Azospirillum brasilense: one gene and its partner. The protein of the gene in region 1 interacts with the protein of each later gene in a pairwise test. Links are inferred from orthologs where the notes say so. Each region holds a gene or a part of one and is shown on either strand. Other genes may lie near its edges. The genes, in order: H1Q64_RS06735 and H1Q64_RS13815.

Evidence for each region.
Region 2: the proteins of H1Q64_RS06735 (region 1) and H1Q64_RS13815 interact in binary tests that used the Escherichia coli proteins (3 or more experiments, as listed by UniProt). The link is inferred for Azospirillum brasilense from one-to-one orthologs.

Annotation. Positions count from the first base shown.
Region 1 is NZ_CP059449.1:1,413,804-1,417,550, forward strand. Bases 248-3,683 are described here. They hold H1Q64_RS06735 (2-oxoglutarate dehydrogenase E1 component), read right to left. Parts: upstream 3,373-3,683; coding sequence 448-3,372; downstream 248-447. Other genes in these bases: odhB (2-oxoglutarate dehydrogenase complex dihydrolipoyllysine-residue succinyltransferase), read right to left, coding at 248-405; sucD (succinate--CoA ligase subunit alpha), read right to left, coding at 3,522-3,683. Outside these bases: more of odhB, read right to left, coding at 1-247; more of sucD, read right to left, coding at 3,684-3,747. UniProt on the Escherichia coli protein: E1 component of the 2-oxoglutarate dehydrogenase (OGDH) complex which catalyzes the decarboxylation of 2-oxoglutarate, the first step in the conversion of 2-oxoglutarate to succinyl-CoA and CO(2).
Region 2 is NZ_CP059450.1:89,181-92,368, forward strand. Bases 270-3,146 are described here. They hold H1Q64_RS13815 (ABC-F family ATP-binding cassette domain-containing protein), read right to left. Parts: upstream 2,718-3,146; coding sequence 822-2,717; downstream 270-821. Other genes in these bases: H1Q64_RS13810 (exopolysaccharide biosynthesis protein), read right to left, coding at 270-825; ndk (nucleoside-diphosphate kinase), read left to right, coding at 2,932-3,146. In the rest of the region: more of H1Q64_RS13810, read right to left, coding at 124-269; more of ndk, read left to right, coding at 3,147-3,188. UniProt on the Escherichia coli protein: Genetic data indicate it may be involved in ribosome assembly or function.

The DNA of each region.
Region 1 (3,747 bases):
GATCTGCGCGGCGTCGAGGCCCTTCTCGGCGACCAGCTTGCGGGCGGCCGGGCCGGCGTCGGCCAGGGCGGCAGCGCCCGCCGGGGCCGGAGCCGCCGCCGGGGCGGCCGTCTTGGCCGGGGCGGCGGCGGGAGCCGCGGCCGGGGCCGGAGCGGCCACGGCGGCGCCGGCCTCGCCGAGGACACCCAGCAGGGCGCCGACGCCGACGTTGGCGCCGTCGGCGGCAACGATCTCCGCCAGCGTGCCGGCGGACGGGGCGTTCACCTCAAGCGTGACCTTGTCGGTCTCCAGCTCGACCAGCGCCTCGTCGGCGGCGACCGCGTCGCCGACCTTCTTCAGCCAGCGGGCAACGGTCGCCTCGGAGACGGACTCGCCCAGGGTGGGGACCTTGATTTCGGTAGCCATAAGTTCCTCTCGTACTTTCTTGTTCTACGCCTGGGCGTCGAGTCAGCGGATGACGAGCGCGTCTTCCAGAAGCTTCGCCTGCTCCTGGTTGTGACGCTTGAGCAGGCCGGTGGCCGGCGACGCGGAGGCCGGACGGCCGACATAGCTGGGGCGCGAGGCCTTGTGCTCGATCGAGGTGAGGGCGCCTTCCAGACGGCGGTCGACGAAGGTCCAGTAGCCCTGGTTCTCCGGCTCCTCCTGGCACCACACGACCTCGGCGTTCGGATAGCGGGCGAACTCCTCGGTCAGGGCGGAGCGGGGGAACGGGTAGAGCTGCTCCAACCGGACGAGCGCCACGTCCTTGATGCCGCGCGCGGTGCGCTCTTGCAGCAGGTCGTAATAGACCTTGCCGGTGCAGACGACGATGCGGCGGATCTGCTCGTTCGGCAGCAGGTCCGTCGCCGTCTCGCCGAGCACGCGGCGGAAGTTCGTGCCCTCGGCCAGTTCCGACAGGCTGGAGACGCACAGCTTGTGGCGCAGCAGCGACTTCGGCGTGAACAGCACCAGCGGCTTGCGGAAGGGCCGGCGCATCTGGCGGCGGAAGGCGTGGAACAGGTTCGCCGGGGTCGTCAGGTTGCAGATCTGCCAGTTGTCCTCGGCGGACATCTGGAGGAAGCGCTCCGGACGGGCCGAGGAGTGCTCCGGACCCTGGCCCTCGTAGCCGTGCGGCAGCAGAAGCACGAGGCCGGACATGCGCAGCCACTTCGACTCGCCCGACGAGAGGAACTGGTCGATGATGGTCTGGGCGGTGTTGGCGAAGTCGCCGAACTGCGCTTCCCACAGGGTCAGGCTGTGCGGCTCGGCCAGCGAGTAGCCGTACTCGAAGCCGACCACGGCGGCCTCGGACAGCGGGCTGTCATGCACCTCGAACGGGCCCTGGTCGGGACGCAGATGGTTCAGCGGGATGTACTTGTTCTCGGTGTTCTGGTCGTACATCACCGCATGGCGGTGCGAGAAGGTGCCGCGGCCGGAATCCTGGCCCGACAGGCGGACGCCGTTGCCCTCGACCAGCAGCGTGCCGTAGGCGAGCGCTTCCGCGGTCGCCCAGTCGATGCCCTCGCCGGTCTCCAGCGACTTCTTCTTGGCCTCGAGCTGGCGGGCGATCTTCGAGTTGATCGCGAAGTCCTTCGGGTACTCGCAGAGCTTGTTGCCGACCTCGCGCAGCACGTCGATCGCCACGCCGGTGTTGCCCTTGCGCTCGTCGTCGGTCTTCGCGGCCTCCAGGCCCGACCACTTGCCTTCCAGCCAGTCGGCCTTGTTCGGCTTGAAGGAGTTGGCGGCCTCGAACTCACCCTCCAGCTTCTTCATGAAGTCCTGGATCATCTGATCGGACTCGGCCTGGGTGAGGACGTTCTCCTCGACGAGCTGCTTGCCGTACAGCTCCCGCGTGGTGCCGTGGGCGCGGATCTTCTTGTACATCAGCGGCTGGGTGAAGCCCGGCTCGTCGCCCTCGTTGTGGCCGTGGCGGCGGTAGCAGACCATGTCGATCACCACGTCCCGCTTGAACTTCTGGCGGAACTCGGCGGCGATGCGGCTGATGTGGACGACGGACTCGGGGTCGTCGCCGTTGACGTGGAAGATCGGCGCCTGGACCATCTTCGCCATGTCCGAGCAATAGACGCCGGACCGCGAATAGGTCGGGTTCGTGGTGAAGCCGATCTGGTTGTTGATGATGAAGTGGACGGTGCCGCCGGTGCGGTAGCCGCGCAGCTCCGACAGGCCCAGCGTCTCGGCCACGATGCCCTGGCCGGCGAAGGCGGCGTCGCCGTGGATCAGAACGCCCATGACCTGCTCGCGGTCCAGGTCGTTGCGCTGCGCCTGCTTGGCGCGCACCTTCCCCAGCACGACCGGATTCACCCATTCCAGGTGGGATGGGTTGGCGGTCAGCGACAGGTGGACGATGTTGCCGTTGAAATCGCGGTCCGACGAGGTGCCGAGATGATACTTCACGTCGCCCGAGCCCTGCACGTCCTGCGGGCTGGACGGGTTGCCCTGGAACTCCGAGAAGACCGCGGCGAAGGGCTTGCCCATGAAGTTGGTCAGCATGTTCAGCCGGCCGCGGTGGGCCATGCCGACGACGACCTCCTTGAGGCCGAGCTGGCCGCCGCGCTTCAGGACCTGCTCCAGCGCGGGGATCATCGACTCGCCGCCCTCAAGGCCGAAGCGCTTGGTGCCGGTGTACTTGAGCTGGAGGAACTTCTCGAAGCCCTCGGCGGCGATCAGGCGCTCGTAGATGGCGCGCTTGCCGTTCACCGTGAATTCGGTGTGGTTGCGGCCGCCCTCGATGCGCTCCTGAATCCAGGCCTTCTCTTCCGGATCCTGGATGTGCATGAACTCGACGCCGATGTTCCCGCAGTAGGTCTTCTGCAGGATCTCCAGGATCTGGCGCAGCGACGCCGTCTCCAGGCCCAGCGAGTAGTTCAGGAAGATCGGGCGGTCCATGTCGCCCGGACCGAAGCCGTAGGTCGCCGGGTCCAGTTCCGGGTGCGGCTCACGCTTCTCGAGACCCAGCGGGTCGAAATGCGCGTTCATGTGGCCGCGCACGCGGTAGACGCGGATGAGCATCAGCGCGCGGATGCTGTCGAGCGTCGCGGCGCGCAGCTGCTGGTGGCTGATGCCGCCATAGACCTGCTGGGCGTGGGCGACGAGGCCGGCGTTGCCGTTGGTCGCGGCCGGGGCGCCGATGCTTTCCAGCGAGGCGGCGACGGGGTCGAGCGCGCCGTTGGCGAGCGTGCCCTCCTCCAGGCTCCAGGACGGGCCGTTCAGCTCGTTCAGGACGGCGCGGGAGTCGTCGTCCAGCTCCCTGAAGAAGCCGTTCCAGCTCGAATCCACCGAGGAGGGGTCCTTCAGGAAGCGCGCGTACAACTCCGCGACATATTCGGCGTTCGAGCCGAACAGGAACGAGGTCTTCTCCAGATTAGCGGACATATGTTTGCCTCGGGCGTTTGCCCGGTTCCCTCAGAGAGTTTTTTTTGCTTGTCGCTGGGACCGAGCGGCCCCCGGATCTCCGGGAGGAGACAGGGGGCCGCCGGTCCTTCGGCAGTCGGCGGGAATATGGGGTCCCGCCTACCGCTTTATCAGCCCTTGAAGACCTTCAGCATGGTGGAACCCAGGCTGGCGGGGCTGTCGGCGACGGCGATGCCGACGGACTTCATGAAGTCGATCTTGAAGTCGGCGGTGTCGTTGCCGCCGGAGATCACCGCGCCGGCATGGCCCATGCGGCGGCCCGGAGGCGCGGTGCGCCCGGCGATGAAGCCGACGACCGGCTTCTTGGTCCCGGAGTCGCGGATGAACTCCGCGCCC
Region 2 (3,188 bases), on another replicon or contig:
CTGTTGAGCGTTTTACCCCGGGGCTAAACAAGCTGGAGCCTCGGGGGGTCCCGAACCTAACAATCCCTGAGCGCACTTATGTCGCATCCGGGGTTGCCCCGCAACCGGCCGAAGCGGCTGGAGCTATGCCATGAACGCGGGATATGACGTGACCGCCAGCAGGGTCTGACCGGCGTAGGACAGGCTGCTGGCGACCAGCGCGAAGAAGACCAGGGCAGCCACGGTGAGGGCGAGGCTGACCGCGACCGCGGCCCCGTCGCGCTCGATCAGCCCCAGGGACAGCAGGACGAGGGCGAAGCCGGGCAGCCAGCCGGTCAGCGGCAGCGGCACCACGCAGGTCAGCGACAGAAGCAGCACCAGCACGCCGAACCAGCGTTCCCCGTCGATGCTGGCGAAGCGGCTGTGGCGCGGCTTCAGCATCCTCTCGATGGCGGTCAGCCGCGGCATCGCCTTGTCGATCATGCGGGCGGCGAGGGAGCGGCTGACCGAGCGGCGCAGAATCCAGCCGGGCAGGGCGGCGCCGCGCTTGCCGAAGGCCATCTGGGCGGAGAAGAGCAGGATCGGCAGGTCGAACAGGCAGGACACGCCCAGCGGCACCGGCGCGATGGTGGGCAGCGACAGGGCCAGCAGGATGGTGCCCAGCGAACGGTCGCCCAGCGCCTGGATCAGGTCGCCGAGTGACACCCGCCCGTCCGGCAGGTTGGCGCGGAAGGCCGCCAGGACGTCGGAGGTCCGCTCCTCCCCATGGTCCTGCCGCCCACGGCGGGCGACGGTCGCGGGAAGCGAGGCGCCTCCGGTGAAGGCCACGTTGCGCGGCACGCTCATACGCCGGCCTCCGCCGCCGCCGACTCATAGGCTTCGAGATGCTCAAGCCATGCCTCCTCGGCGGCGGACAGCTTCTTGTCCACCACGCCGAGGTCGATCTGGAGCTTCTGCAGCTTGTCGCTGGGACCGCTGTAGAGGGCGGGATCGGCCAGCTTCGCCTCGATCTTGCGCTTCTCCTCGGTCAGCTTGTTGACCTGCGACTCCGCGTCGGTGGCTTTCTTCTTCAGCGGGGCGAGCGTGGCGCGGGCCTCCGCCGCAGCGCGGCGCTGGTCCTTGCGGCTGGCCCCGGCGTCCGTCGTCTCGCCGCCCTTGGCGGCGGCGCGCTCGGCCCGCGCTCGGTCGAGCAGGAAGCGGCGGTAGTCGTCGAGGTCGCCGTCGTAGGGCTGCACCGTGCCGTCGGCGACCAGCAGCAGCCGGTCGGCGGTCAGCTCGATCAGGTGCGGGTCGTGGCTGATGAGGATGACCGCGCCCTCGAACCCGTTGATCGCCTCGATCAGCGCCTCGCGGCTGTCCACATCGAGGTGGTTGGTCGGCTCGTCCAGCATCAGGATGTGCGGCGTCTCGCGGCTCATCAGCGCCAGCAGCAGCCGGGCCTTCTCGCCGCCGGACAGGTCGGAGATGCGGGTTTCCGCCTTGCTCTGCTGGAAGCCGAAGCGGCCGAGATGGGCGCGGACCTTCTCCTCCGGCGCCAGCGGCATGATGCGCTGGGTCTGCTGGATCGGGGTCAGCGACAGGTCCAGCTCGTCCTGCTGGTGCTGGGCGAAATAGCCGACGCGCAGCTTGGTCGGGCGCTTCACCTCGCCGGCCATCGCCTCCAGCCGTCCGGCCAGCAGCTTCACCAGCGTGGATTTGCCGTTGCCGTTGGCGCCGAGCAGGGCGATGCGGTCGTCCATGTCGATGCGCAGGTTGACGCGGCGCAGGATGGCGCGGTCGCCGTAGCCGATGGTCACCCCGTCCAGCGCGATCAGCGGCGGGGCCATCTCGTCCGGCTGGGGGAAGTTAAAGACGACCTCGGCGTCGTCCTCCATCAGCGTGATGGTCTCCAGCTTCTCCAGGGCCTTCAGGCGACTCTGCGCCTGCCGGGCCTTGGTCGCCTTGTAGCGGAAGCGTTCGACGAAGGCCATCATGTGCTTGCGCTTGGCCTCCTGCTTGGTCGCCATGGCCTGCAACCGCTCCATGTTGGCGCGGCGCTGCTTGAGGAACTGGTCGTAGTTGCCGGCGTAGGTCACCAGCTTGCCCTGGTCCACATGGATGGTCGTCGTGGGGACCGAGTTCAAGAGGTCGCGGTCGTGGCTGACCAGCAGGATCGTGTGGGGGTAGTTCTTGAGGTACCCCTCAAGCCAGATGGTCGCCTCCAGATCGAGGTGGTTCGTCGGCTCGTCGAGCAGCAGCAGGTCGGGGCGGGCGAACAGCACGCCGGCCAGCGCCACGCGCATCCGCCAGCCGCCCGAGAAGTCGGAGCAGGGCCGGGCCTGCGCGTCGGCGTCGAACCCCAGCCCGGAAAGCACCTGGGCGGCGCGCGACGGCGCCGAATGCGCCTCGATGTCGGCCAGCCGGGCGTGGATCTCGCCGATGCGCATGGGGTCGGTGGCCGTCTCGGCCTCGGCCAGCAGGGCGGTGCGCTCCGTGTCGGCGGCCAGGACGGCGTCGATCAGCGTGGTGGCGCCGCTGGGGGCCTCCTGCGCCACCATGCCGATCTTGGTGCCGGTGGGCACGCCGATGGCTCCGGCGTCCGTCTGGAGCTGGCCGGCGATGAGCTTGAGGAGGGTGGATTTTCCGGTGCCGTTGCGGCCGACCAGCGCCACGCGGTGGCCCTTCGACACGACCGCGGTGGCGCGGTCGAACAGCACACGTCCGCCGTAGCGGAACGTCAGGTCGTTGATGTGCAGCATATCGGCGCCGGTTTACCACGGGGAAACCGCGATTTGAAGCGGGACCCGCGGGGCAACCCTTCATGGCAGCCGCGCGGCGGCGCGCGGTCGGCCTCACGAAGTGGCCTCACGAACCGGTTGCCGTGGCCGAAAAGCGCCTATATAACCCCGCGCAATCGGCGCCCCGGCCAAACCAGCGGCGCCCATAACGCATTTCCAGCAGGAGCCCACCGCCATGGCCGTCGAACGCACCCTCTCGATCATCAAGCCCGATGCCACCCGCCGCAACCTGACTGGCAAGATCAACGCCAAGTTCGAGGACGGCGGCCTGCGCATCGTCGCGCAGAAGCGCGTCCAGCTGTCCAAGGCCCAGGCCGAGCAGTTCTACGGCGTGCATCGCGAGCGTCCGTTCTTCAACGACCTCGTCTCCTTCATGATCTCCGGCCCGGTCGTGCTCCAGGTCCTGGAAGGCGAGAACGCCATCGCCCGCAA